3 regions of the Bradyrhizobium sp. 61 genome follow, and region 2 is predicted to be linked to each of the others. Evidence: riboswitches for the same ligand, from Rfam matches in the RefSeq annotation. Region 2 holds a riboswitch; each other region holds the start of a gene.

Region 1 (9,861 bases), on a different contig from region 2:
GCTTGCGATCAGGTCCATGAGCGGATCGGCCGTCGTCATGAGGCTTCTCTCTCTCGCTATCTGACGTCGTAATTCGCCAGGCGAATGCCGCCATAGACGCCCAGTCCCGGCTGCAGAAAGCCGGTCGGATTTTGATAGTGCACATTGGCGAGATTATCGACCCGGCCGAACACCTTCACCTGGTCGGTGACCAGATATTCGGCTGCGACGTTGACGACAGTGTAGGCCGGAGCCAGCAGACGCAGAATGCTGAAGTCGCGGCTACCATCGACGAAACTCCCGACGTGCAACACGGTTGCGGAAAGTGTCAGCGGATCGATCGGATTCCAGATGACATTTGCGCTCCACTTCTCCTTCGGACGCCTCAGCAGCTCCAGTCCCGCCGTCGCATCCACCGCGCGGGTCAAAGTGTAGTCGGCACGAACGCGAAGCCGGTCCGTGATCGCAGCCGCGACGAAGCTCTCCGTGCCCTCCGTGATCGCCTTGCCGATATTGGTGTTGGTGCTCGTGAACGTCACGGGATCGAACGTGCTCTGGATCAGGTCGGTAATGTTGTTGCGGAAGTAGGTCGACCCGAAGCGAACGCGATCGCCAAACAGGGGTTGCTCGAAGCCGGCGTCGTATCCGACGCTTTCCTCTGGCCTGAGGTTGGGATTTGCAAAGAAGAAGAACGCGGGAAAGCTGACGTAAAGCTGGTTGAGCGTTGGCGCCTTGAACCCCGTACCGTAGCTTCCCTTGAACTTCGTATCCGTGACCGGCACGATCACGGCAGACGCCAGACGAAAGGTCGGATGTTCCCCAAACCGCTCGTTATCGTCCTGCCGGACGTTGGCCGTGAAGAAGACGCGATCCCGGAACTGGGACTGCAGCTCCATATATCCGGCCTTGTTGACGTTTTGCGCCGAGACCGTCGCCGTTTGCAGTGTTTCGGTCTCATGCTCCGCGCCAATGATGACATTGTTGTTGGGCGCGAGCTGGGTCGTGGTGTGCCAATCATACTTGACGCGGTCGCCGGTCGTGATCGTGGCCATCGCGTCGCCGGGCGAGATGTTGTAGTTCCAGTGATTGGTGTAGTTGACACCGAAATAGCTTTTCATCCGGTCGTCGAGAGCGGACCAGACCGCCTCCCCGCGCGTGAAGAGCTGGTGCACCGTCTGCGTGCTTTGCGCGGCCGCGGGAAAGCTCGCGGATGTGACGGGATCGAAGGTGTCTCCGGTAAAGCGCAGGGTGGCGTCGGTGTACCGCGCCACGCCGTTGAGCGTGAGGTTTTCGCTCAATTCGGCGCCAAGCTTCGTCGAATAGGTCATGTTGTCGTAATAGTTGCCGATCGCCTTCTGCCCCGGCGGGAGCAATTCGACCGGCGTCACCGGCACGTCGTTCGCGTGGAAATGCGCGACGTTGAAGGCATAGTTGAAGGGGTCCTGTGAACCGCTCAGACCTGCAGTTTGATTGAACGTTCCGAACGAGCCTCCCTCGACCGAGCCGGTGGCGCGGGCGGGACCGTCGCCCTTCTTCGTCACGATGGAGATCACGCCACCCAGCGCGTCTGCGCCGTAGAGACCGCCCTGCGGACCGCGCAGGACTTCGATCTGCTGAATGTCGGAGGTGAGCAACTGGCCGAAATCAAACGAACGGTTCGGGTTGCCGGGATCGCTGACATCGATGCCGTCGATCAGGACCTTGGTGTGGTTGGAATTCGTTCCGCGCATGAAGATCGACGTCTGTCCTCCCGGACCGCCGGTCTGCACGAGGTTCAGGCCAGGAACCGCGCTCAGCGCATCGGATGCGGTCCGGCGCTGATCGCGCTCCATGTCTCTGGCGGTCAGAACCGTCACCGAGCTCGCAACCAGATTGGTCGGAGTGACAACGCCCGTCGGACTGACGACGACCGTCGGAAACAGGTTGGCCGCGGATACCCCGGCAACCGGGGGCGACGCCGGCACCAGCTCGGGCTTCGGCAGCCGAGCGACGCGCCGCTGCTCGGGCCGGTCGGGCGCAGGCCGCGCGGCTTGCGGCTTGGCCGCACGCTCGGTCGGTGCGACCTCGACCGGCGGCAGCAGATCGGGCGATGCCGACTGCTGCGCCTGGGCAATGGACAGATCGAGCGAATACAGGGAAACGAACGCGACAACGCCGGCGCGGAAGCGCCTGGCGGCAAAGACAATACGGGACACTCTTGTAACCTCGGTATGACGTCAGTGGCACGTCACAGCGAACGAGGTTTCACGGCGGAGCTTTCGATTGCTCCGGTGAAGCTAATGTCTGTACTCCCCGACCGACATCTTCGCGTGTGACCACGGCTGACGGCAGGTCTCCTGGCTCGCGGGTCGTTACCTTACGTCGCCTTCCCAGGACCGAGATTCCCAGTGGCATATGACGAAAGATTCACCGCTTACAGTTGCGGGGGCAGCCGTGGCGTTGAGAATATCCCGGTATCGGGAAAACCTCGCACCACGTTCCCTTTTGATCTCCGTGAGGAGAACCGTCACCGGCCAATCTACGGGGCGGGCAAGCGGAGAGTCAATCGGCCGGTTGCATGACGGGCAAAGCACCGCACCGGAGATTGAGCCGGCGCAATCAGGCCGGCTCCCGCTCCGAACGCGTCCTGATCACCGCCCGCTCGCCGGCATCGACGAGCTGGCCGATGCCGGTGCGGCCCGCGAGCGCGCAGCGGATGATGTTCTCGGCAACGGACCTGCGAAAGCAATGGTCCTCGCCGACCGGGCGATTGCGGCAGACCCGATCCAGCGCCAGCTTCATGTTGATCCGGGTGCGGGTGTCGAAATGCTCGCTGATCATTCGCAGGGCCTCGATGCGTTGATGTCGGAGCGGAAACGCGTGGGCGTAGGCCGGGTTCCAAAAACGGACCGCGCAAGGCGTTGCGCAGAGCCGACTACGCCCGATCTCTTGGTCCTGTGACGGGCGGGCTACGCCCGACCTCTTGGCCGCTGGGCCTGAGCCCAGGCCGCGGTGACATCGCGCAGCGGAGCGTCGATGCGCCGGATCGGGGTCAGCTCACCGGAGGCCGAGATAATGGCTGTCTCCTCGCGGCGACAGCGCGGGCACACGAAGCGGACCTCGTGCGGCGACGAAGACCAGCTCGAACGTTTGACGTTGGCCGCCATCGGCCATGCATCGCAATGCGAGCACGACACCAGGAACCGACCGGGATCGAGCATACCCATTCCATAGGACTCCGCGTCCTACCTGCCCCTTCAATGACTAACCCATGTGAATCGTTCCGGTGCCCGAGCACCCTCAGCGCTAGCTCCAGCCCGCGCCGCCGCTCAGTGGGCACCCTTGAGGGTGCATGACGTGGTGCAGGTGACGGTGTTGCCGTGGTCGCACGCCTTGCAGGCGGCAACGCACTGGTTCATGTCGCGGGGATTGTAGGAGCTGTAGTGCCGCATCGCACAGACCGGGGTCGAGCCGGTGATGTCCTGCTCCTGGTTGCAGGCGGCCGTCATGAGCGCGAAGATAAGGACTGCGAGAAGGCGCATGGGATTGCCCTGGTGAGGAGCGGCAAAGCGACGTCAGCGAGATGCGCTGCACCGCAACGGACCTCGGCATTCCCAATGCGAGCAATCATGATCGCGACGCTCGCATCCTCAAAGGATGCGCGCCAAACATTAAGAACGGATTGCAGGCGGCGTCAGGCCGCGGCCTTGGTCGCGATCGCCTTCCGCATATCCACCGCCAGCTGACGATACTGCTCCGAGAGTCTCAGATAGAACTCGCGCTTGGTGCTGTCGGTGGCGAGCTTGGCAATCAGCTCGCATTCGGCGGTGAGCGTCTCGAACCGTTCCAGCCTGTCATGAAGTTCTGTCATCGGCGTGTCCCCATCAAACGCCACAAGGGACGTCAAACCTAAGCCCGGGAATTAGGTCACTGCGAACATCGTTATCGAGTAGAAGCGTTTTTTCCGGCAAGGGCGGTGCCGGCCCGACAAGAACAGCTATTTCTGCTCCAGCCGCCAGGCGCCGTCCCAATTGGCGTCCGGCGGATTGGCCTCGAACTGCGCGATGCGGCCGAGCAGCGCGCGCGAGGGACCGTCGCCGGGCACGGCTTCGAGCGCTGCATTGAACGCGGCGCGAGCCTCGTCGAAGCGCTGCGCGCGGTAGGCGGCGAGGCCTTCGGCGTAACGCGCGCGCAGGCTCTCCTGCGGGACGCTAAGCCCGTGCGCCTTGCTCATCACCTCGAAAATGGCCTGCGATGCGCTTTGGCCGGCCACCGCCAGACGATCGATCTCGCGCAGCTCGAGGTTCGAGCCGATCGCGTCCGCCGTGGCCTGCGCGATCAGGATCCGCGTGCCGTAGATCTTGTTGACCAGCTCGAGACGCGAGGCGAGGTTCACGGCGTCGCCCATCACGGTGAAGCTCATCATCAGCTCGGAGCCGATGCTGCCGGTCAGGACCTCGCCGGTGGCAATCCCGATGCGCAGATCGCAAGGGCCTGGCATGGCGCGGATGCCGAGCAGGTCAGGCAATTGCTTCTGCAACGCCGGCACCTCATCGGCCATGTCGATGGCGGCGTAGCAGGCGAATAGCGCCGGCTCGTCCTCCTCAATGAAGGGAGGGCCCCAATAGGCCATGATGGCATCGCCGATATATTTATCGATAACGCCGCGATGGCTCCGGATCGGCGCGGACATCACCGTGAAATAGTGGTTCATCACCTTGACGAGGCCGCGCGGGGTCATGCCCTCGCTCATCGAGGTGAAGCCGCTCATGTCGGAGAACATGATGGTCATCACCCGGCGCTGGCCGTCGATGGCGACCTCGGGCCGGTCGATCAGCCCCTGCGCCACCTTGGGATCGATATAGCGGCCAAAGGTCTCACGGATCCGCTCGTTGTGCCGCAGCTGCTCGATCATGCGATTGAAGGCGGCGGCGAGTTCGCCGATCTCGTCCTGGGTCGAGACCGTGATGGTCTTGTCGAAGCGGCCCGCCTCGACCTCGCGGGTGCCGGCGAGCAACAGCCGCACCGGTCGCGTGATGCCACTGGAGACGAGGAGCGCGAAAGCAAATCCGACCACCGCCGCGAGGATGGTGACGATGCCCGAAATGATCATCGCCTGGTGCTGGCGACCGATCACTGTCGCCGTACTGGCGAAGACCTGCTTCAGCATGTCGGCGCGGATCGCGTCGATCTTCTGGTTGAACTGGTCGCGTATGGTGTCGAGATGCTCCAGGGTCCCGCGCGCCTCCGTCATCTGCTTGCCTTCGACCTGCTTGAGGAGTTTTGCGTGGTCCTCATTCATGTCGTGACGCAGCTCGGTGAGAGCGGTTTCGATGCGGGTCTCGATCCGCGCCAGCCCGGCATTGTCGGAAGGCGTCCTCTTGTCGTCGATGATCGCGTTGATGTGCGTGCGCGCGGCCTCGGCTTCCTCGTCGATCTTCCGATCGGCCTCCTCGAATTCGCGCAGGCGCGCCGCGTAGGCCTCCTCCTCCGAGGGGGCCTGCATCTTCATCATGACCATCCGCCGAAGCGCCACCGAGCGCTCCAGCGAGCGGATGTTGGCGCGCGCCAGATGGCCGTAGGCCGGAATGTAGCGATCGGTCAGTTCGTCGAGCAGGACGCCGACCTGGCTCGACATCACCATCGAAAGAATCGCGGTGACCAGCATCAGGACGATCAATCCGAGGGCGATCCCGACGATCTTGCGCCTGATCGACTGGTTGAAAAGTGGCATGAGCGGTGGGGGTAAGAGCTGAAAGGACCGGTTGGGAACTCAATACACCGGTTTTGGCGGCGGGAACACGCGCAATCTGGCCCTTGCGACGCCCCTGACCGCGCGCAACCGTCGCGCGAGCCCTATTCGTTAACAAAGGTTGAAGGCATTGCCCTTTCCGCCATTTCGGAAGTTCCCGAGTTCCCATCGGTATTTTGCCGCATTGTTGAAGGAGCGTGAGGACTGCGAAACGATGTCGTGGCATCGTTTTGGGTGTCGTCTTTGATTCTCAAGCCGCATGTCGTCGCGGACCTTGGTTTGTAGTGGTTTCGCAGGGGGACCATCGAATGAACCAGTGCCTACGCTCGCTCGCGTGTGTCGTTGCCGTGGCCGCATTGGCCCTTCTTCCTGCCGAGCTGGCAGCGAAGAGCAGTCACAAATCGTCGGCGTCAAAGAAAACGCATGAGACGAAAGCCGGCGGCAAGCAGCGTCACGCTGCCGCGAAGTCGCGCCATGGCAAGCACGCCGAGGCCAAGCGCAAGTCGAAGAAGAACGACGAGCCCTCGGACAAACAGGCAGCCCCGCCGCTCACCGGCGACCTCGCCGCGCTGAAGGACGCCATCGATCTCGCGCGCAAGGGCAAGACCGACGATGCGAGCGCGGCGCGCGACCGCATTGCCGACCCGGCCGGACAGAAGCTCGCCGACTGGTTCATGCTGCGCCATTCCGAGAGCACGGCACCTTTCAAGCGCTACGCCGCCTTCCTCGCCGCCAATCCGGACTGGCCGAGCAGCGCCCTGCTCCGCCGCCGCGCCGAAGCGCGGCTGTGGCAGGAGAAGAGCGACGCTGCGACCGTGCACAAGTTCACGATGGACCGGCCGACCAGCGCCAAGGGCAAGTTCGCGCTCGCCCGCGTGCTCCTGAGTGAAGGCGACAATGACAGGGCTACGCGTCTGGTGCGCGAGGCCTGGCGTACGGACGAATTGTCCGAGCGCAGCGAGGAGGATTCCTACGAGGCGTTCCGCGATCTCCTGACCGCTGACGATCATCGCGCCCGCATGGACAAGCGCCTCGGCGCCAAGGACTATGCAGGTGCGCGTCGCGCGGCCAAGCGGCTTGGCGAAGATGCGCTCGCAATCGTCAAGGCCTGCTCGGCGGTCACCGGCAAGGCCAACAAGGCCAAGGATTATCTCGAGGACGTCTCGACCGAAGCACGCCGCGATCTCGGCTACGTCCTCTGCCGCGCGCAGTGGCATCTCCAGAACGACCGCATCGACGACGCCGCCGAGGTGATCCTCGCCGCCGCGCCAGACACGATGGCGGCCCAGGACACCGATGCCTGGTGGCGCGAGCGGCGCCTGCTCGCGCGAAAGCTGCTCGACCAGGGCAAGTTCAAGACCGCCTACGACGTGGTGCGCGCGGCGGCGGTGCCCGCGATGGAAGTCTATCGCGTCGACTACCACTTCATGTGCGGCTGGATCGCGCTGCGCTATCTCGACGATCCCAAGGCGGCCATGATGCACTTCGCCGCGATCGACGAAGGCTCCGCCAATCCGATCGCGCTGTCGCGGGCGCATTACTGGCGCGGCCGCGCGGCCGAGGCGATGGGGGCGACGGCGGATGCGCGCATGAGCTATCAGGCCGCCGCGCGCTATCCGACCGCCTATTACGGCCAGCTCGCACGCGCCAGGCTCGGCCTCGACGGGATCGAGCTGCGCCCGCCCTCGCCCGTGCTGGCCGCGGCCGATACACAGCCCGCGGACGAGCGCGTCCGCGCCGCCGAGATGCTCTACGGCATCGGCGAGCGCGACATGGTGTTCTATTACGCCGAGGATTTTGCCAAGGAGAGCACCGACGTCGCAGCGCTGGAAGCGCTCGGCGAGCTCGCCGGCCGGCGCAACGATGCGCGCGTGATGCTGGAGGTCGGCAAGTCGGCGCTGGCGCGCGGGCTTGCGCTCGACCATTACGCCTTCCCGACCATCGGCATTCCCGAGCACAAGCAGGTCGCGCCCGCAATCGAGACCAGCGTGATCTATTCGGTGGCGCGCACCGAAAGCTCGTTCGACCAGCGCGACAAGTCTGCCGCCAACGCGGTCGGGCTGATGCAGGTGACCCCGGAGGCGGGCCGCGATACCGCAAGACGCTTTGGCCTGACCTATGACTGGGACAGGATGGTGTCCGATCCCGTCTACAACACGCAGATGGGCGCGGCCGAGCTCAGCGCGCTGCTGTCGGAATATCGCGGCGACCAGATCATGACCTTCGCGGGCTACAATGCCGGCCGCGGCCGGGTGCGCGAATGGGTGCAGGCGCGCGGCGACCCGCGCGACCCCAAGGTCGATCCGGTCGACTGGGTCGAGCGCATCCCGCTGTCGGAGACGCGCAACTACGTCCAGCGCGTGATGGAGAATGTGCTGGTCTACCGCGCCCGGTTCGAGGGCAGCGGCACAGCCACGGCGAAGTCCGAGCAACGCGTCACGACGCACGAAGTCAGCGCGGCACCCACGGCAGCGGCCGCAGCCGCCGCGCCCTAGCTTCGCAACGCCGGGGCTGGACGCGGCGCGAAGCTGGATGCAGTGACTGCGGCAGCCGACTCTGCGCGGCTCGCATCGATAGGCTAGCCGTCACCTCCTTCCGTGGTCAGAAGGTTCGTGCGCGCGCAGAAATGCTTCCGTGAGCGCGCCCGAGAGCGCGCCGAATTGCATCATCCAGCTCCAGCTCGAAATGGCCGCTAACACCGTGACCATCTCGAGCGAACTGCGGTAAGGCCAGAGCGCTCCATGCTCGTCTGCTGATACCGGCGGTAGCAATCATACTCGCAGTACTGCCGTTGCGTGGACACATGCCGGACGTAGCTCGAGCCCAGCGGCCGGGCGCACGCGCTGCAGGTGACGCCATGGCGCGGTTGGTCCTGGTTGACGAGCATGAATTTCAACGTCCTGTCCTCCCCTGCCAGCAGTCGCATCGGCCGATGCGCCTCGCCCACCCGTCAGCTCAAGACGCCGCTTGCGCTCGCCTCTCGATCAACGGCGCCGCTTCGTGATGGAGCGCGTAACACTCGTAGCCGCAATAGGGCAGCAGCGTCTTCGCGTCGCGCAGATAGCCGCCGCTGATCTCCTCGCAGCACCATAGACAGAATGTCTTGCGGAAAGGGGTCCTGCCGTTCACCAATATGAATCTCACGTGGCACCTCCCAACGCGAAGCAGTAGACCGTGTCGACCAGAGAGGCGGACGGCGGCGGCGCGCAAAGATGGTTGCGGCCGTCGGGATTGTCCCTGTTTCGCTCGACCTTCTGGGATGGAATGAGGATGTACTTCCCGTCCTCCCGGCGCCGCGCATAGATCCGGCCGTCGACGTATCGCACCTCGGTCGGGTAGCAATCCGCACTGTTGCAGCAGCTGAGCACGGGATTATCGGGCATGTGCCAACTGGAATAGAACTTCTCGTGCAGGAGCTGATCCTGGAGCGGATGACGACGATGTGCACCATCCTGTCCGAGCTCGTCGGCCTTCACTCCCATTACCAACGGAAGCGGCAGCGCGATCATCAAGAGGAGCTTGCAAGCACGGTTCAGCACGCAGCCTCCGGTTCAGAATTGCCGAATGGAGCCGATCGAAGGGCTAATCCTCATGCCGCCTGAAATCGAAACAACCATCGGCGGTCGCGTTCGCGGCGCGCCCTGAAGCGATCGAGACATTTTCTGGAGCACAGCGGCGCTCGCCACGAATAATATCGGATCAGGCCAAACTTGCCGCTACAGACAGCGCAAGCTTTTACGGCAGGGCCACGCTCGGAGTGTTCAGGCGTATCGCACATCATGCTCTGCTCCCGGCTCTCATGGTCGTGGCTTCGCGCGTACGCTGACGCCCGACCATCCACGCTCGTTACTGAAATGCGGCCTCTCAATCGCGACCAGCCAATCGTGCAGCAGGTCGGGCAATGGACGCGGAGCCATCAGCAGCACATCGAGCTAATCGCCGGCTTGTGGCCTTGCACATCGCGTCCCTTCGATGGTTGTGAGACTAGTCCGCATGCAACGGACGACTCAATTGTACGGAGGTAAATGTGCGCTATGACTTGGGATGCGCGAGCTATACGTAGGTTTGTCCCGTAGTTTTCCGGGCCTTCGCCGCACCTTCGCAACGAGACGGCGCAAGGCCGGCAGGCTGCACGGCTGCCGCGAGTTTCG
Region 2 (9,861 bases):
GCGGTCAAGGTCCTGGCGCGACGCGTGCGGGGTCTTGCCGATCGGCTGGCCGGTGGCGGGGTTGAGGATGTCCTCCGACTTGCCGGAGGTGCCGTCGGTCCACTCGCCGGCGATGAACATCTGAACTTTCGGGTACATCCCTGGTGTCTCCTGCATGATTTCGGCGGCGATCAGCATTGGCGCCCGGTCGCCTAACAAGTGGGCGCAGAGCTACACCGAAAGGCGGCCGGCGAAAAGGGATCAATGATGTCGCAGCAGCGCGAGGATGGTATGCGCAACAGACGACATGGCGTCGTCCCGATGCGATTATTTTTCCGTCACACCAGGCTCGACTTGCCGCGGCTGAGCACCTCGCCCGCACCCTTGTCGCCGACGATCCTGCCCTTCTCGTACACCACGCGGCCCCGCGCGATGGTGGTGACGGGCCAGCCGGTGACGTCGAAGCCTTCCCACGGCGTATAGTCCGCGCCGTGGTGCAGGTCGGCCTGCCGGATCGGCTTCTTCAATTTGGGATCCCATAGAACGACGTCGGCGTCGAAGCCGACGCCGATCGAGCCCTTGCGCGGATAGAGCCCGTAGATCCGCGCATGGTTGGTCGCGGTCAGCTCGACGAATTTCTGCAAGCTGATCCGTCCCTTCGAGACGCCCTCCGAGAACAGGATCGGCAGCCGGGTCTCGACGCCGGGAATGCCGTTCGGCACCCAGCGGAACGAGGTGCGGGAATTCGGCGCCAGCTTACCCTTGGGATCGTCGTAGCGGAACGGGCAGTGATCGGACGAGAAGGTCTGGAACACACCGGTGGTGATGCCTTCCCAGATCGCCTGCTGGCTTTCGGCATCGCGCGGCGGCGGCGAGCAGACATACTTTGCGCCTGACATGTCCATGTTCAGGCCCTTCATGTCGTCGGCCGTCAGCGTGATGTATTGCGGACAGGTCTCGGCATGCACCGGCAGTCCGCGCTGCTGGGCCCAGCGCACCTGCTCCATCGCCTCGCGCCCGGAGACGTGGACGATCATGATGGGAACGCCGATCACCTCGGCATGGCTGATGGCGCGATGCGTCGCCTCGCGCTCGACGGCCTGCGGCCGCGACACGCCGTGATAATAGGGCGCGATGTGGCCCTCGCGTTCGAGCTTGGCGGTGAGGAAACGGATCGCGTCGTAGCCCTCGCAATGGACCATGACCAGCGCCTCCTCGCGGCGCGCGACGTCGAACACTTCCAGCAACTGCTTGTCGCTGAGCACGAGGTCGTCATAGGTCATGAACACCTTGAACGAGGTGTAGCCGTCCTTGACGAGAGCCGGCAGCTCCTGCCCGAGCACGACCGCGGTGGGGTCGGAGATGATGAGGTGGAAGGCGGTATCGATGTAGCATTCGCCCTCGGCGAGCTTGCGGTAGTTCTCGACGCAGGTGCGCAGCGACGTCCCCTTCTCCTGGAGCGCGAAGGGCAGCACCATGGTGTTGCCGCCGGCCGCCGCCGCGCGCGTTGCCGAAGCAAAATCGTCGGCCATCACCACGTCGGAGCCGGAGGCCTGGGAGATGTGAACATGGCTGTCAATCCCGCCCGGCAGCGCCAGCAGACCTGTCGCGTCGATTTCGCGCGCCGCACCTTCAATGCGGTCGGCGATGTTGACGATGCGTCCGTCGCGAATGCCGATATCGGCGCGAAACTCGTCGCTGGCCGTCACGATGGTGCCGCCGCGAATGGCGAGATCGAGCTGCGTCACAGGCGTCTCCGTCACTTGATGATCGCTGATGTCTGGAAGATCCGGCCCCACGCCGCAAGGGCCGCGATGTCGCCACCGGCGAGTTCGAGCGTCCGCCACAACGTGACCGCGACCGAGTCCAGCACGGCGATGCCCAACTCCCGTTCGAGCGAGGCCGCCAGCGCGGCGCCGTCGAGATTGGTGCAGAGAATGACGACGGCATCGGCGCCGTCCGCCGCGACCGCGCGGATCATGTCGGCGATCGTCGCGGGCGTGACCTCACCGAAGGAAAAGTTATCGCGCAGGCCGAGATGCCGCTCGGCGTGAGGGGCGATCCCCTCCTCGACCCAGACATCGCCGATCCGCCGTTGCACGTCGTCCGTATAGGGTGGAACCAGGCCGACGCGTCCGGCGCCGAGCGCGCGGACGGCGTCGATGCAGGCGAGCGTCGAGGTCGTCGCCGGGATTCCGGTCCGCGCCGCGATCGCCTCGCACAGGCTCCGGTCGCGGCCGGTACCGAGCCAGCTCGCCGACGTGCCGTTCCAGGCAATGGCATCGACCCTGGCATCCGCCAGCAGATCCGCCGCCGGCAGCATCACCGAGGCGTCGAACTGATTCAGCGCCGCGGCATCGAGCGCGATCTCGGTAACGCGGAAGCGCGAGAAATGAGCGGTGACGCCGGCCACGCCATGCAGCATGGAATTGGTGACGGGCTCCAGCACCGAGTTGGACGATGGGGTCATCATGCCGAGGCGCTTGCGCTGAATTGACATCGATCACGATCGCCCCATTGAGAGAGCGCACCGCTGCGCCCCTCGGACGATCATCCGCGCCTGCCATCGCCCGCGCAACCCGCAATTTGCATGGCGCATATGATTTGTTCGATACGCAGCTCAAGCCGCGAAGGTCGACCGCAAGCGCCGCCAGCCGATGACAATGCCAGTGACGGAAAATGCCAGCCCTAGCAAGCAGAGCCCGACGACCAGGATATCGCGCAGACGCGGATGCGCCATGAGAACGGGAAAATCGAGCGTGTGAAGCGCGCTATAGAACCAGCGATAGGCCCGCCGCGAGGCATCCAGTCTTTGCAGCACGCGGCCGTCGGCACCGTCGATGTCGAACCAGAGGTCGCCGCATCGGGAGCGATAGACGGGCGCTCCGGGGACAACGGAGTGCGCGGGATAGTCGTCATTGTCGGCCAGAACGGATGGGTCGCCACAGCCCGGCGCAAGGCGCGTCGTCAGGTCATGGACATCCTTCTCGCCGAGGAATGCCACCTGCCGGCTGCGGATCGCCTCCCCCGTTTTGGTCAAGGTCTGACTGGCAAGGCCAGTCCGGTCGCGCCGGTAGACAACACCGTTGACTGCGAACCATTCGACTTCGCGAGCCGACGGCTGACCGACCGGTGGGGCCGTCGTCCAGTCAGGCGCGGCATACACCACGCCCGCTTCGGTCGGGGTCAGCTCCCCGCGCGAGAACAGCCGGCCGTGATCCATCGAGAGCCAGCCACTGAAACTCCAGGTCAGCACGAAAACGGTCGCGACGAGACCAATGATGTGATGCAGTGCGTGCCAGCCGCGATAAGGCGACGAGACCCGACGCCCTCGAATCCTGATCCTGATAATTCCGAGCACCGCGCCGAACGTCGCGGCGATAAAAGCCACCAGCGACAATGTCGAGACCACCTGATCCCAAAGGGACCAGTTGCTCCTCAGGACCGTCGGATAGATCCAGTGCAGGACGCTGCCGGCCCAATTCCACCCGCGCTCGCTGCGGGTCGTATCCAGCACGACTTCGCCGCTGCGCGAGGAGACATAGACCTCGGTTCCGGCCGCATCGCCAAGAGCGACGCGCAACAGAGGCCGGTGTCGATCAAAGCCGTTGGGTACGCTCCATTGATCATAATCCGCGCCCGAAATCATCGCCGCCCGCGCGGCATCGAGCGCGCGTTGCCGGGCATGATCCCGCGCGATACCGACCGCGACGTCGGCGGACGTCACCGATGCACCCCGTCCGTCGGAGGCATGGACCGCGCCCACACGCGACCGGTCCGACACGACATAGACCGGCCCGTCGCTCCGCTGGACCAGGCGAACGCGCGTGGCGTCCGCGATCTCGCTCGCGGCGACGGCATCCGCGACCGTAATCCTCACCTCTCCGCGATCAACCGGCGTAAGTCCGGAAAAGCGCTCCGCCTCCGTCAATGACGGAAACGGGACGAAGTGCATCACGATTCCGCTCGCGAACCACATCGCGAACAGCAGGCAGAACGCGATCCCGAGCCAGCGATGCAGCAGCACGATCGCGTTCATCATGTGGTCAGCGCCCTACCATTTGAACGCGGCCGAGAGCTCATAGGTCCTGGGCGCGCCGAGCAGGATCTGGTCGGGATAGAACGGATCGCCCCAGATCGCGTAGCGCTTGTCGGTGATGTTGCGCACGCGGAAGCCCAGACGGGCCTGGTCGACCGCGTTGAACACCGTCTTCGGGATGTCGACGAAGGCGTAGACGTCGGCGACGGTGTAGGCCTTCATCGTCACGACGTTGGCATCGGTGTTGTAGCGGTCACCGACATAGCGGCCCGTGATGCCGAGCTCCACCGGCCAGGGCGTGAAGAACCGGTACGACGCACCGGCATTGGCCACGACACGCGGCACGTTCGGCGGCGTGTTGCCGGAGAACGAACCACCGGCAAAATTGTAGTCGGCATAGCGTGCATCGACATAGGCGATGTTGCCCCAGAGCCGCAGGGGCTCGATCGGGCGCACGGCCGCGGCGAGCTCGACGCCCTTCGACTCCTGCCGTCCCGCGATGTTGAGCTGCATGCCGCCAGCCGCCGCATAGACGTTCTTGCGCTGGATATCGTAGGCCGAGAACGACCATTCCGCCCTGTTGTTCCACAACAGATGCTTGACGCCCGTCTCATAGGTGCGCGAGGTCGTCAGGTCGAGCGGCTGGGCTGGCCCAAGCAGGAAGATGTTGTTGGCTGAGACGTCGGCGCCGGTGGCGTACTGGCTGAAGAAGGTCACGCCGGGAACGGCGTCCCAGGTGTAGCCGATGCGCCCCGTCACTGGTGCCCAGGACTTCGAGAACGGGAAGTTCGCCTTTTCCAGCCCGGCGGCGTCGGTCGAGTTGCGGTCAAGCCCGATATGCTCGACGCGGAGGCCGCCGACCAGCGCGAAGGTTCGCGTGAGCTTCACCCGGTCCTCGAACGACAGCGCCTCGTTGTCGATGCGCGCGGTCTGCTGCTGCGTCGTGAGCAGGCCGTAAAGGCCACGGTCGGGATTGACGAGCGAAACGTAATCGTCCGGGAAGTTGGCCGCGCCTGGCCTGACGAAATCGAGATAGCTGGACGAAAGTGTCGTGACCAGGCGGTTGTCGAAGCCTGCGATATTAGCGTCCCAAATCAGGTCGGTAATGTTGCCGACAAGGCGTTGGCTATGTGCAACATAGAAGCGCTCGCGATCGACCATGTTCGAGTTGGGCAGGCCCGTACTGGCATTGAAAGCCTCGATCTCGTTGTTGAACCAGGTACGCTCCGCGCCATAGGCATAGGCTTGGCTCTTCAGCGTCAGGTCAGGCGCCAGCTTCAGTTCGAAGCCGCCGCGCAGCCACACCTCTTGTGCCACGTTGCGGTTGTCGAGAACGTTGTAATTGGTGTTGAAGGTACGATCGTCGATCGTGATCGCACCGAGATTCGTTTTGTTGAAGTTCGAGACGTAATTGCCCGAAACAATGCCGCTCGTCGCATGCGAACCGCTGAAGGCGATCGGTACTAGCGGTGCGCCCCAATAGGCCTTCGAGCGATCTTCCCGGTACTCGATCGCGCCCCATATCTTGAGGCTGTCGGAGATGCGGTAATTGAGCTGACCGGACACATCCAGCGTCTTGGTATTGGTGTCGTCGGCAAAGCCATTGAGCGAGGCGCGGCTGATGTCGAAGCGGTAGTCCAGCCCCTGCAAATTGGTGCTGCCGCCCGAACCGTAGTGGACGCCGAACGAGTTGAGCGAATCCCAGGAAAAGTCAGCCTCATTCCGGATCGGCCCGGTGTGTGGCTGCTTCGTGATCAAGTTGATTGCGCCACCGGCGGCACCTTCGCCCGACATCAGCGAGGCCGGACCTTTCAAAAATTCCACGGCTGCGAGATTGGCCGTATCCGTGATCCGCGAGGTCATGTTCTGCGGACCGATCTTGATGCCGTTGTAGAGCATGTTGATCTGGCTGTTGGTGAAGCCACGCATGGAGAAAGCCGCGGGCTCGGCCGGATTGTCGCCCGAGGTGACACCGACCGCGCCCTGCGCAACCTCCGACACGGTGCGATAGCCCTGCTCCCGCATGGTCGCGGCCGAGATGACTTCGACGGTCGCGGGTGTCTCCTGCACGGTCAGGCCGAGGCGCGAGGCGCTCTCGGCAACCACATTGGTGTTGAGCGGCGTCTGCGCCGCCGCGGTCGGCACGACGGGCTTGGCCGCGGCCGATGCGGCCGCGGGCCTGCGCGATGCTGCGCGGCGTGGGCTCTGCGCGTCCCGGGCCGCCGGCTTTGCCGGTTTGCGGGATTGGGCGGGCGACACCTCGACCGGCGGCAGCGGCTCGCGGGCCTGCTGCGCCAGCGCTGCGGGCAGATCGGCGACTGCAAATGAAGTAAGCGCGGCGGAAGCGAGCAGGAAGCAACGCGGTCGTACAAGACGAATGGAAGACACAGTTCGGGACCTCGGTATGACGTCAGTGGCACGTCACAGCGAACCAGGTCCCACCTCCGGCCTTTGAGCCTTCCGATGAAGCCGAATGTCTGTACTCCCCGACCGACATCTTCGCGTGTGACCACGGCTGACGGCAGGTCTCCTGGCTCGCGGGTCAGTACCTTGCATCGCCTTCCCGGGACCGAGATACCCAGTGGCTCGTGACGCAAGATTCGCCGCTTACAGTTGCGGGGGCAGCCGCGGCATTGGGGACAAAATCCCCGCACCGCATTCCCTTTTCATCCCCACTCGGGGAAACCGTCAAAGCCATCTAGGATTACCGACAAGACAGAGTCAATGTGCCGGTGCGACGTTATTACCACAGCGACCAACTTCCTTGGAGATAGGCATGGAAGGCGAGACCTTCCTCTGGCTGATACGGCATGCGCCCGTCGACGGCGTCAAAGGGACGATCCACGCGGCCGACGCGCCCGCCGATCTCGGCGATCGCGTGCAACTGGAGGCGTTGCGGCAGAGGCTTCCGCCAGATGCTGCGAGCTTGGTGAGCCCGGCGCGACGTACGGTTGAGACGGCGCGCGCGCTGGGACTCGAACCCGCGTTGGTGCCCGAATTTGGCGAGCAGGATTTTGGCGACTGGACCGGCCGGCGGCATGACGAACTCGCTGCGACCGGCGGGGAGACCTATGCGCAGTTCTGGAGCGATCCGGCGCACGCGCGGCCGCCGGGCGGCGAAAGTTTTGAGGATCAGGTCGCGCGCGTCCGACTGGGTCTCGCGCAAATCGGCGCCGGCTCCGCAACGCTCGTCGTTCACTCCGGCACCATCCGCGCCGCGCTCTGCATTGCGCTGGATCTGACACCACAAGCGGCCCTACGCTTCGTGATCGATCCGTTGTCACTGACCCGGATCGACCGGCTCGCCACGGGCTGGCGCGTCATCGCGGTCAATCAGCGCGCGGCTTGAGCCGGATCAGGCCGGGCGATCCGGCACATTGGCCTGCGCGAAGGTCGCCATGTCGTTGTGAAGGCTGCACGCGAGCCGCACCAGTGGCAGCGAGATGGCCGCACCCGATCCTTCGCCGAGCCTGAGATCGAGGCTGATCAACGGCTGCACGTTCAGCGCACGCAGCACCAGCCGATGCCCCTGCTCCGCCGATTGATGCGACGGCAGCAGGAATGGCTGGCACGACGGGTTCAGCCGCACCGCCGCCAGCGCTGCCACCGATACGATGAAGCCATCGATCAACACGGGAATGCGGGCTTGCGCAGCCGCAATGATGGCGCCGCAAATCGCCGCGATTTCGAGGCCGCCGACGGCGCACAGGATCTTTTCCGGCGAAGCGCCTGCAACGCCGCGACGCGCGATCGCAGCGTCGATCACGCGCGCCTTGTGCGCGCGGCCGGCCGCGTCGACGCCGGTACCGCAGCCCGCGATCTCCTCGGCACTGATGCCGAGCAGGCTCGCCGCAATCGCGGCCGACGTCGTGGTATTGCCGATGCCCATCTCGCCGAAGATCAGAAGATCGGGCCTGCTGGCTTCTGCGCGCGCGACTGCGCGCTGACCGGCTTCGAAGGCGAATGCCAGCTCCGTGGGGGTGAGCGCTGCTTCCACGCTGAAGTCGCGCGTGCCGCTGCGCGGCTTGTCGGTGACGATTCCTGCCATCGCCTCCTGCGCCAGCGTACCGGCGTCGACGACCTCAAGGTTTGAGCCAAGCTCACGCGCCAGCACCGAGATCGCGGCACCGCCCGAGGCAAAATTCGCCATCATCGCGATGGTCACTCCTTGCGGATAGGCCGACACGCCCTGCGCGACGATGCCGTGATCGCCGGCGAAGACGATGATCGGCACTCGCGCGGCGCGCGGCTGCTCGGTCGCCTGCAGGCCCGCAAGCTCGACCGCAAGCTGCTCCAGCCGGCCGAGCGCGCCGGCCGGTTTTGTGAGTTGCGCCTGACGCGCGAGCGCCGCCTCGCGATGGACGGCGGAGACATCGGGGCATTTCCGGGTGACCCAATCGGGGAGCATGCTGCCTCGCTTACGGCCTGCGCTTGAGAATGTAGCTGTCCATGATCCAGCCATGCCGTTCGCGCGCATCCTGTCGCGCGGCGACGATGCGCGGGCCGATCTCGGCCAGAACGCCCGACATGACGATCTGATCGGGCATGCCGAGATAAGCGCCCCACCAGATGTTCAGCCCGGCCGGATCGAGCGACTGGAATGCCGTGCTGCCGTCGAGCATCACCACCACGGTATCGACGCCCTGCGGCCAGCCGCCTTCGCGCAAGCGGCGTCCCGTCGTGACCAGGAAAGGCTCGCCGATGTCGTTGAGCGGCAGCGCATGCGCCGCGCACAGCGCCTGGATCGAGGTGATGCCGGGCACGACCTCGATATCAGGCAAGGGATCGAGCCGCCGCGCGATGCGCAGCGAGGAATCATACAGTGAGGGATCGCCCCAGATCAGCAGCGCGACCTTGCCATCATCACCGAGATGGCTGGCGATCGTCTGCGACCAGGCCGCGGCCACGGCCTCGTGCCAATCGTCCACGCCCTTGTGATAATCCGCTTCACCGGCATCGCGCACGGGAAGATCGAACTCGGCAATGCGCGTCGTTTGATTGGTGAGCACATCCGCGCAGATCGTCCGCCTGAGATCTGCGAGATCGGACTTCGCCGTCCCCTTGCGCGGGATCAGGATGAGATCGGCCGCGTTGATGGCTTGAACGGCGGCGCGCGTAAGCTGCCCGGGATCGCCGCAACCGATGCCTATCAGGGAGAGTGTCAGCATCGTGAGTGCGAAGGGCGGCCATCACGGCCGCCCGTTCGCTTGTCTCTCAAGCCGCGTTATGCAAACGCGGGGTAACGAGGCCGGGCGCGGTGACGCCGCGCAGCGACTTCGCCAGCGCCAGCACACCGAGGTCGGCCAGCGGCTCGATCACGATGACGAGCGCGTAGGAGGCCGCGAAGGTCGCGATGTTGACGAGGTTGGTCGCACCGAAGCCGGAGCCATAGAGCGCCCAGAACGCAACCCAGGCGATGACGCCGGCCTGATACGTGGTCGACAGCGCCAGCGCCTGGCGATACCTGAGATCGACATAGGCGGTGTTGCGGGCAATGATCCGCGCGGCGATCGCCTGGATCCCGAACAGCGGCACCAGCAGCGTGGTGACGTTCATGCCGAATTGCGGCAGATCGGGCGGCTCGAAGAAGATGCCCTGGAACAACAGTCCGAACGCAAGGCCGAAGGCCGCCGGCGCCGCCCCAAACAGCAGGAACAGGGTCGAGCCAAGGATGAAGTGCACCTCGGAGACGCCGACCGGGAAGTGCGGCAGGATCTCGAAGAAGACGAACACGAGGCCCGTGGTGGCGAGCGTCCGCGCCGCGAACGACGTGATGCCCTGCTCGCGCACGGTCTCGACCGCGAGCTTCAGCGCAACGCCGCCGACGGCGATGCCGGTTGCGT
Region 3 (9,861 bases), on a different contig from region 2:
GCGCGGCTCGATTTCCCCGCCTATGCCCGGCAGGTCACGGCATCGACGCGGTTGTCGTATCATCGCGTCGCGGATCTGAATATTCCGATCGCCTGCGCCGACGTGGCGGTCTACCCGGGCGACATCATCGTCGGTGACGGTGACGGCATCACGGTCGTGCCACGGCATTTGGCCGCCGAAATGGCCGACCTCTGCGAGAGGCGGGACCAGCTCGAGAAGTACCTGTCGTATCGTATCAGTGCCGGCGAGCCGCTCTACGGCGTCTATCCGCCCACACCTGCCGTGCGCGCCGACTTTGAGGCCTGGAAAAAGGCCGGTGCGGATCCGGCGAGGGCCACGACGATCCGGGCGGGAGCCTGACATGAGCAAGACATCGCCCGCCGCCATGGAGGCGACGATCCGTCGCTATTTCGACGCCTGCAACGCCGCCGACTACGATGCCTTGATGGCCTGCTTCACGGCGGACGCGGTTCACTACTTCCCGCCCGGCTTGCCGGACATTCCATGGCGTGGCGCCGATACCATCGCGCGCAAATGGATCTGGTGCGTCGAGAATCTCGGTTCGCGATGGACGATCGAAAAGATTCTTTGCTCGTCGGCGTCGCCGGAAGCCGTGATCGAATGGACGCACTGGAAGCGCAAGCAGGGCACGGCGCTTCGCGGCGACGAATGGTACGCGTTCGAAGGGGCGAGCGGACGCATCAAGGAGATCAGGGCTTATTATGCGGCGCCCGCCGATCCCTCGGCCCGGATCTGCGAGCTCGTCGATTTCGACTATCGCGATCGCGGCTATCACCTTTCGTCCGAATAGCGTCGGGCGGCCGCGCCGTTCCTTGGCGGCGAGGGCGCCTTCACCGCCGTCATTGTGACGCGCATCGGGCTGACCAGCGGTCTGAATCGCCGGCCTGCGATGCGCGCCGTGCAGCGAAACGAGGACCTTTGCGGAGAAGCACCTCGGTGCAATCAGGGCGAAAATTGCGGAGCTGCGTGTGCTGGAAGCGACAGTGGCGTCGCTGGTGAGCGGCTGCGAGGCGACATGCAGCGGCAGCGTCGCGCCGGACTGTGTGATCTTGCAGTCGGGCCGTGGGTCACGCAGCGCGCCAAGCTGAAGAGCGATCCAAGTGCGAATTCCCGCATTCCACAGGGAACAGGGCTCATGACCCGCAACGAATCGTTGACACCCGGCTGCATATGTCACCACATGTGGGCGTCACGGTTCCGCTGGATCGCAAGATTTAGTGGCTAAGAGGGAAGCCGGTGAACCGCGCGAGAGCGCGGAATTCCGGCGCTGCCCCCGCAACTGTCAGCAGCGAGCTGCTTCCGAACAATCGTCACTGGTGCCTTTCGCACCGGGAAGACGGGAAGTGGGCGACGACCTGCGAGCCAGGAGACCTGCCGCGACAATCTGAACGTCCACGGGCGGGGTGTCCGGCGGTCGCTTGCATGCACCGCCCGGCAACTCTGCTGCCGGCGTTTCTGCAGCGTCCTTCCTTACAGCCCCGTTCAAACACAACGCGCGCATCACGGGGCCCATTGATGTCACTGAACCTGCACGACGCGGACACCGCTTCCGCACCCATCGTTCATTTGCGTCCACTATCGCTTGCGCCTGCTTCGAGCGAGCCGGCCATGCAGATCATCCGCCGCAATGGAAAAGTCTCGCCGTTCGATTCCGCTAAGATCGCGGTCGCCATGACCAAGGCCTTCCTCGCGGTCGAAGGCACCAGCGCGGTCGCCTCGCGCCGCGTCCATGAGAGCGTGGAGCAGCTGACGGCCGAAGTCGTCACTGCGCTGATGCGGCGGGCAGGCGAGGGACGCACCTTCCATATCGAGGACGTGCAGGACCAGGTCGAGCTCGCCTTGATGCGGAGCGAGCACCACAAGGTCGCGCGCGCCTATGTGCTGTACCGCGAGGAGCGGTCGCGCCAGCGCGCCGAGGAGGCGGCCGCGGAAGTGACGCCCGCTGTCGCGCCGGCACTTCATGTCACGCTCGCCGACGGTTCGCGCGTTGGTCTCGACACCAAGCGGCTCGCGCTGATTATCGGCGAAGCCTGCGCCGGTCTCGACGGCGTCTCTGCGGCACCCGTGCTCACCGAGACCACCCGCAATCTCTACGACGGCATCAGCCAGGACGAACTGGCACTGGCCTCGATCATGGCCGCGCGCACGCTGGTCGAGCAGGAGCCGAACTACGCCTATGTCAGCGCGCGCCTGCTGCTGGACAAGCTGCGCGGCGAGGTGCTGTCCTATGTCCATGCCGTGCCGACCTCCGCCTCGCAGGCCGATATGGCTGTACGCTATGCCGAATATTTCCCGGCCTACGTGAAGACCGGCATTGCCGCCGAACTGCTCGATCCTGAACTGGCCCGCTTCGACCTCGGCCGGATCGCGGCTGCACTCAAGCCCGAGCGCGACCTGAACTTCCAGTTCCTTGGCCTCCAGACGCTGTACGACCGCTACTTCCTGCACGTCCGCGGCAAGCGGATCGAACTGCCGCAAGCCTTCTTCATGCGCGTCGCGATGGGTCTTGCGGTTCGCGAGATCGACCGAGAGGCCAAGGCGATCGAGTTCTACGATCTGCTGTCATCGTTCGACTTCATGGCCTCGACGCCGACGCTGTTCAATTCGGGTACGCTGCGTCCGCAATTGTCGTCCTGTTTTCTCACAACCGTCTCGGACGACCTCGACGGCATCTTCAAGTCGATCAAGGACAACGCGCTGCTGGCAAAATATTCCGGCGGCCTCGGCAACGACTGGACGCCGGTGCGCGGCCTCGGCGCCCACATCAAGGGCACCAACGGCGAGAGCCAAGGCATCATCCCGTTCCTGAAGGTTGCCAACGACACCGCCATCGCCGTCAACCAGGGCGGCAAGCGCAAGGGCGCGGTCTGCGCCTATCTGGAGACCTGGCACGTCGACATCGAGGAATTCCTCGACCTGCGCAAGAACACCGGCGACGACCGCCGCCGCACCCACGACATGAACACCGCCAATTGGGTGCCGGACCTGTTCATGCAGCGCGTCGATGCCGATGGCGAATGGACGCTGTTCTCGCCTGACGAGACGCCCGATCTGCACGATCTCTATGGCGAGGCGTTCAAGACCGCCTACGAGGCCTATGAGGCCAGGGCGAAGGCTGGCGGCATGCGCGTCTTCAAGACCGTGCGCGCGAGCGACCTCTGGCGTCGCATGCTGACCATGCTGTTCGAGACCGGTCATCCCTGGATCACCTTCAAGGACCCCTGCAATCTGCGTTCGCCGCAACGCCACGTGGGCGTGATCCATTCTTCGAACCTCTGCACCGAGATCACGCTCAACACCTCGGCCGACGAGGTCGCCGTCTGCAATCTCGGCTCCATCAACATGCTCGCGCATGTCGGTCCCAATGGACTCGACCATGCCAAGCTGAAGCGGACGGTGACGACAGCAGTACGGATGCTCGACAACGTCATCGACATCAATTTCTACACGATCCCCGAAGCGCGCCGCTCCAACATGCGTCATCGTCCCGTCGGGCTCGGCCTGATGGGCTTTCAGGAAGCGCTTCAGATCCAGCGCATTCCGACCGCGTCCGACGCGGCCGTGGCGTTCGCCGACACCAGCATGGAGGCAATCTCGTTCCACGCGATCGAAGCGTCGTCCGATCTCGCTGCGGAGCGCGGACGCTATCCGAGCTTCGAGGGCTCGCTGTGGTCGAAAGGCATTTTGCCGCTCGACTCCATCCAGTTTGTCGCCGATGCCCGCGGCGGGCTCGACGTCGATCGCTCCGCAACGCTCGACTGGGATCGCCTCCGCAAGAAGGTCACGTCCAGCGGCATGCGCAACTCGAACGTCATGGCGATCGCGCCAACGGCGACGATCTCCAACATCTGCGGCGTCTCGCAGTCGATCGAGCCGAACTATCAGAACCTGTTCGTGAAATCGAACATGTCCGGCGACTTCACCGTCGTGAACGAGTTCCTGGTGCGCGACCTCAAGGCGAGGGGGCTTTGGGACGAGGTGATGGTCTCCGACCTCAAATATTTCGACGGCAGCGTCGGCCAGATCGACCGCGTTCCTGACGATCTGAAGGCGCTCTACGCGACCGCCTTCGAGATCGACAGCGCCTGGCTGATCGAGGCGGCCGCGCGCCGGCAGAAATGGATCGACCAGTCGCAGTCGCTCAACCTCTACATCGCCAATCCCTCCGGCAAGAAGCTCGATGCGCTCTACCGGCTGGCTTGGCGGCGCGGCTTGAAGACGACCTACTACCTGCGCTCGCGCAGCGCCACGCATGTCGAGAAATCGACGTTGAAGGGCACCGACGGAAAGCTCAATGCGGTGTCCGCGTCAGTGGCGGTGTCGCACGCGCCGATCATGATACCGACCTCTGCGGTGCCGGACCTCGACGGCATCAAGGCCTGCCGGATCGACGATCCCGAATGCGAAGCGTGCCAGTGAGGAGATGACGATGCTCGACTGGTCCGATACCGAAACCACAGCGGCCGCTCCTGCCGTCTCAAGTCTCGCCACCGCACTGCGTCCGCAGACCCAGCTCAAGCTCGAGCCGGCCGACCCGACCGGCTTAGGCGCGATCGATCGCGCCGGCGGCCGCGTCTCGGTCGACGAGAAGCGGATGATCAACTGCCGCGCCGACGTCAACCAGCTGCTTCCGCTGAAGTACAAATGGGCCTGGGAGAAGTATCTCTCAGGCTGCAACAATCACTGGATGCCGACCGAAGTTTCGATGCAGGCCGACATCGCGCTATGGAAGTCGCGGGACGGACTGACCGAGGACGAGCGGCGCGCGATCAAGCGCAATCTCGGATTCTTCGCGGCTTCCGAATCGCTGGTCGCCAATAACATCGTGCTGGCGATCTACCGTCACCTCACCAATCCGGAGTGCCGGCAGTACCTCCTTCGGCAGGCCTTCGAGGAGGCGGTGCACACCCACACCTTCCAGTATATCGTGGAAAGCCTCGGCTTCGACGAAGGCGAGCTGTTCAACATGTACCGCGAGGTGCCGTCGATCACGGACAAGGCGGCCTGGGCGCTCAAGCACACGCAGCACCTGGACGATCCGTCGTTCCAGACGGGGACGCCGGATAGCGACCGCGCCTTCCTGCGCGATCTCGTCGCCTTCTATGTCGTGTTCGAGGGGATGTGGTTCTACACCGGCTTCGCGCAGATACTGTCGCTCGGCCGCCGCAACAAGATGGTCGGCATCGCCGAGCAGTATCAGTACATCCTGCGCGACGAGAGCATCCATCTCAACTTCGGCATCGACGTGATCAACCAGATCAAGATCGAGAACCCGCATCTGTGGACGGCGGCGTTCCAGGACGAGATCCGCGGCATGATCCGCGACGCAGCCGAATTGGAGGCCGCCTACGGACGGGACACGATGCCGCGCGGCTTCCTCGGCCTGAATGCTGCGCTGTGCGAGCAGTACATGCACTTCATCGCCAACCGCCGCTGTGCGCAGATCGGGCTCGCTCCGGTGTTCGCCGAGGTCGAGAACCCGTTCCCGTGGATGTCCGAGGCAATGGATCTGAAGAAGGAGAAGAACTTCTTCGAGACCCGCGTCATCGAATACCAGAATGGTGGTGCGCTGACTTGGGAATAGCACCGATCATGGCTATGCCGCGGGCGTGTCACCTGTGCTTAAACGGTGGCACGCGTGCGGCAGCAGGGGGATGAGGTGGAGATCAGACGAGACGATCCGACGGCGCCCTATGTCGCCGATTTGTTGGCTCATCATCTCGAGGAGCTGCGCAGCGTCATGGCCGAGCGCGCGTTCGCTCTGGATGCCACTGGCCTTTCGGCTGCCTCCGTGACCTTCTGGACGGCTTGGCAGGACGATGTCCTGCTCGGGTTCGGTGCGCTGAAGGAGCTGGATCATACGCATGGCGAGGTGAAGTCGATGCGTGCCGCGCCGGCTGCACGGGGCACCGGGGTAGGGCGCGCACTGCTGAGTCATATCATCGCCGAAGCCCGCAGGCGGGGTTACGTGCACCTCAGCCTGGAGACCGGCACGGCAGCCCTGCACGCGCCCGCCATCTCGCTCTACCGCAGCGCCGGTTTCGTCTCCTGCGCGCCGTTCGCCGACTATGAAGCAAGCCCGCACAACCAGTTCATGCGGCTCGACCTGACGGATTGAACTGGGCGCTTCGCGCTCATCACTCCTGCCTCAGGATGACGGGGTTGGTACTGCGGACCGCCGCGACTCAGGAGAGGCACGCTCCGTTCCCGAGACCCGCGCTGGGGCGCGCCGGAGCGGCTTTGAAATCTAAAGTTGTGGATTGGCATAATCACGAGGGTATTACAGTAAGCCAACCCGTGTCTTCCCGGTAACGATTGTGCTGTCTCTGCAACACTCATCTTGGATTAAACCCTTATCTCCGTCCGTTCGCATCAGCGCCGCTTTTTAGCCACACCCGAACATGAATAAAATCGCTCTAAAGTTTGAAGGGCATCGGCGGTCTTCGAAGGACGGAAAATCCCAAGGTCGATTCAAATCTTGGCTCTGATTTTTCGGGTCTGAAAGGGTTGGCCGGGGAAACTGGTTTGCGATGGACGCAAAGACCGACATCAAGCAGAGGCTGCCGAGCCGTCACGTGACGGAAGGCCCGACGCGCGCGCCGCACCGGTCCTACTTCTACGCCATGGGTCTGACCACCGAGCAGATCCACCAGCCCTTCGTCGGCGTCGCCTCCTGCTGGAACGAGGCCGCCCCCTGCAACATCTCCCTGATGCGCCAGGCCCAGGCGGTGAAGAAGGGCGTCGCGTCGGCCGGCGGCACCCCCCGTGAATTCTGCACCATCACCGTCACCGACGGCATCGCCATGGGCCATGACGGCATGCGCTCGTCGCTGCCGTCGCGCGAGTGCATCGCCGATTCCGTCGAGCTGACCGTGCGCGGCCACGCCTATGATGCGCTCGTGGGCCTTGCCGGTTGCGACAAGTCGCTGCCGGGCATGATGATGGCGATGGTCCGTCTCAACGTGCCCTCGATCTTCATCTACGGCGGCTCGATCCTGCCCGGCAATTTCCGCGGACAGCAGGTCACCGTGCAGGACATGTTCGAGGCGGTCGGCAAGCACTCGGTCGGCGCCATGTCGGACGAGGACCTCGACGAGATCGAGCGTGTGGCGTGCCCCTCGGCGGGCGCCTGCGGCGCGCAGTTCACCGCCAACACCATGGCGACCGTCTCCGAGGCGATCGGCCTGGCGCTGCCGTACTCGGCCGGCGCCCCAGCACCGTATGAAATCCGCGACGCTTTCTGCATGACCGCGGGCGAGAAGGTCATGGACCTGATCGCCTCCAACCTCCGGCCGCGCGACATCGTGACACGGAAGGCGCTGGAGAACGCCGCCGCCGTGGTCGCGGCGTCCGGTGGCTCGACCAATGCTGCACTGCACCTGCCGGCGATCGCGCATGAGTGCGGCATTAAGTTCGACCTGTTCGACGTCGCCGAAATCTTCAAAAAGACACCATATGTCGCGGATTTGAAGCCGGGTGGCCGTTATGTCGCCAAAGACATGTTTGAAGTAGGTGGCATACCGCTTCTGATGAAGACGCTGCTCGACAACGGATTTCTCCACGGTGACTGCATTACGGTCACCGGTCGAACGATCGCCGAAAACCTCAAAAGCGTTAAGTGGAATCCGCACCAGGATGTGGTGCACCCGGCAGACAAGCCGATCACCGTCACCGGCGGTGTGGTTGGTCTGAAGGGCAATTTGGCGCCAGAAGGTGCGATCGTGAAAGTCGCGGGAATGTCTAACCTGAGGTTCACCGGTCCGGCGCGATGCTTCGACCGGGAAGAGGACGCCTTTGAGGCCGTCCAGAACCGCACCTATCGCGAAGGCGAGGTCATCGTGATCCGCTACGAGGGCCCCAAGGGCGGTCCCGGCATGCGGGAAATGCTTCAGACCACCGCAGCGCTGACCGGCCAGGGCATGGGCGGCAAGATCGCGCTCATCACCGACGGCCGCTTCTCCGGCGCCACCCGCGGCTTCTGCATCGGCCATGTCGGGCCGGAAGCCGCCATCGGCGGCCCGATCGGGCTGCTCGAGGATGGCGACATCATCGAGATCGATGCGGTCGTAGGTACCCTTAACGTAAAATTGAGCGACCAAGAGCTCGCCCAGCGCAAGACCAAATGGAGCGCTCGCGCGACTAACCACACGTCGGGTGCGCTCTGGAAGTATGCTCAGCAGGTTGGACCAGCGGTCGGTGGGGCAGTAACCCATCCGGGCGGCGCGCACGAGAAACAGTGCTATGCGGACATCTAGGCGTGCCATAGTTGCGTTTGTGTTGGGGGCCGGAGCGCTGGCCGCGCCGGCGCTCGCCTTTGACGGTTCGGCCAGCAAGGACGCGGCCCTCCCGGTCGTGACCACCTTGCCGGGCGCCGCGGGTGCCGTGCGCAGCAAGGTGGCGGCACCGGCGACCACGCCCCAGGAAACCTCGCTCAGCGCCCTGCAATATGCCGCCGAAGGCGGTCATCCCGGCGCTCAGTTCAAGCTCGGCCGCATGTATGCCAACGGCGACGGCGTCGCCCAGGACGATGTGCGCGCCTTTGAATATTTCAGCCGCATCGCCAATGCGCATGCCGAGGACAGCCCGTCGGCGCCGCAGGCGCAGGTCGTGGCCAACGCCTTCGTCGCGCTCGGCCGCTACTATCTGAGCGGTATCCCGAACTCGAAGATCAAGCCGGATTCGGACCGGGCGCGGGAGATGTTCTCCTATGCGGCCTCCTATTTCGGCAATGCGGATGCGCAGTACGATCTCGCCCGGCTGTATCTGAAGACCCCGGACGCCTCGCGCGAGGATTTCCGCTATGGCGCGCGCTGGCTCGGCCTTGCCGCCCAGAAAGGCCAGCACGAGGCGCAGGCGCTGCTCGGCCAGATGCTGTTCAATGGCGACCGCCTGCCGCGGCAGGCCGCGCGCGGCCTGATGTGGCTGACGCTGGCGCGTGACAGCGCCGGTATCGAGGAAACCTGGATCAAGGAAAGCTACAATCGCGCTTTCGCCAAGGCCTCGGACGACGACCGCGCCATGTGCCTGCAAATGCTGGAACAGTGGGTGCAGGGCGTTCAGGGCCGCCGGTAGTAGGTACCCCCGCCGGGTAGGTTAGCCCGCGGCTGCGCAAAGCGCAGTCCGCTGGCGCAATCCAGCACCTCCAGGCATCGGCTCAAGCCGCCTCCAGATCCAGATCCGCCCATACCGGCACGTGGTCCGACGGCTTCTCCCAGGCCCGCACATAGCTGTCGATGCCGACATTGGCGAGCCGGTCGCTGGCCTGCGGCGACAGCAGCAGATGGTCGATCCTCAAGCCATGGTTCTTCTGCCAGGCGCCGGCCTGGTAGTCCCAGAAGGTGTAGAGCCCGGGCTCGTCGGTGACCGCGCGCAGGGCGTCGGTGAGGCCGAGGCCCAGCAGGGACTGAAAGCTCTCCCGCGTCTCGGCCTTGAACAGTGCGTCCTCGGTCCAGGCGGCGGGATTATGGACGTCGCGGGCATGCGGGATGACGTTGAAGTCGCCTGCGAGGATCAGCGGCTCCTCGGCCTTGAGTCGCTCCCTCGAATACTCAAGAAGCCGCGACATCCATTTGAGCTTGTAGGGATATTTCTCGGTCCCGACCGGATTGCCATTGGGCAGATAGAGGCAGGCGATGCGCAGCACCCCGTGCTTGAGCGTGACCACGCCCTCGAGGAAACGGGCATGGGCGTCCTCGTCGTCGCCGGCGAGGCCCGACTTGGTCTCGTCGAAGCGGAGCTTCGAGAGCAAAGCGACGCCGTTGAAGGTCTTCTGACCGTGGGTGACCACGTTGTAGCCCAGCGCCTCGATCTCCAGCCGCGGGAAGGCCTCGTCAACGCATT

The links. A riboswitch is a leader RNA that binds a small molecule or an ion and turns the genes downstream of it on or off. The one in region 2 is predicted to bind cobalamin.
Region 1: another riboswitch for cobalamin. It lies ahead of IVB46_RS10935 (TonB-dependent receptor); the one in region 2 lies ahead of IVB46_RS23080 (TonB-dependent receptor).
Region 3: another riboswitch for cobalamin. It lies ahead of IVB46_RS10975 (ribonucleoside-diphosphate reductase subunit alpha); the one in region 2 lies ahead of IVB46_RS23080 (TonB-dependent receptor).

The regions. Positions count from the first base shown of each region.
Region 1 is NZ_JADPIU010000035.1:103,768-113,628, reverse strand. It holds gene IVB46_RS10940 (hypothetical protein) at 1-39, opposite strand, end outside; gene IVB46_RS10935 (TonB-dependent receptor) at 57-2,174, opposite strand; cobalamin riboswitch at 2,288-2,502, opposite strand; gene IVB46_RS10930 (hypothetical protein) at 2,578-2,799, opposite strand; gene IVB46_RS10925 (hypothetical protein) at 2,928-3,185, opposite strand; gene IVB46_RS10920 (hypothetical protein) at 3,288-3,500, opposite strand; gene IVB46_RS10915 (hypothetical protein) at 3,653-3,829, opposite strand; gene IVB46_RS10910 (adenylate/guanylate cyclase domain-containing protein) at 3,956-5,692, opposite strand; gene IVB46_RS10905 (lytic transglycosylase domain-containing protein) at 6,019-8,205, shown strand; gene IVB46_RS10900 (hypothetical protein) at 8,666-8,854, opposite strand; gene IVB46_RS10895 (hypothetical protein) at 8,851-9,249, opposite strand.
Region 2 is NZ_JADPIU010000064.1:269,965-279,825, forward strand. It holds gene IVB46_RS23060 (NAD-dependent succinate-semialdehyde dehydrogenase) at 1-138, opposite strand, end outside; gene hydA (dihydropyrimidinase) at 318-1,727, opposite strand; gene IVB46_RS23070 (aspartate/glutamate racemase family protein) at 1,739-2,479, opposite strand; gene IVB46_RS23075 (PepSY domain-containing protein) at 2,600-4,021, opposite strand; gene IVB46_RS23080 (TonB-dependent receptor) at 4,034-6,406, opposite strand; cobalamin riboswitch at 6,521-6,723, opposite strand; gene IVB46_RS23085 (histidine phosphatase family protein) at 6,795-7,367, shown strand; gene cobT (nicotinate-nucleotide--dimethylbenzimidazole phosphoribosyltransferase) at 7,374-8,426, opposite strand; gene cobF (precorrin-6A synthase (deacetylating)) at 8,437-9,186, opposite strand; gene IVB46_RS23100 (energy-coupling factor ABC transporter permease) at 9,233-9,861, opposite strand, start outside.
Region 3 is NZ_JADPIU010000035.1:119,404-129,264, forward strand. It holds gene IVB46_RS10965 (ribonuclease activity regulator RraA) at 1-360, shown strand, start outside; gene IVB46_RS10970 (nuclear transport factor 2 family protein) at 362-811, shown strand; cobalamin riboswitch at 1,197-1,415, shown strand; gene IVB46_RS10975 (ribonucleoside-diphosphate reductase subunit alpha) at 1,537-4,440, shown strand; gene IVB46_RS10980 (ribonucleotide-diphosphate reductase subunit beta) at 4,451-5,605, shown strand; gene IVB46_RS10985 (GNAT family N-acetyltransferase) at 5,681-6,139, shown strand; gene ilvD (dihydroxy-acid dehydratase) at 6,552-8,276, shown strand; gene IVB46_RS10995 (tetratricopeptide repeat protein) at 8,263-9,093, shown strand; gene xth (exodeoxyribonuclease III) at 9,176-9,861, opposite strand, start outside.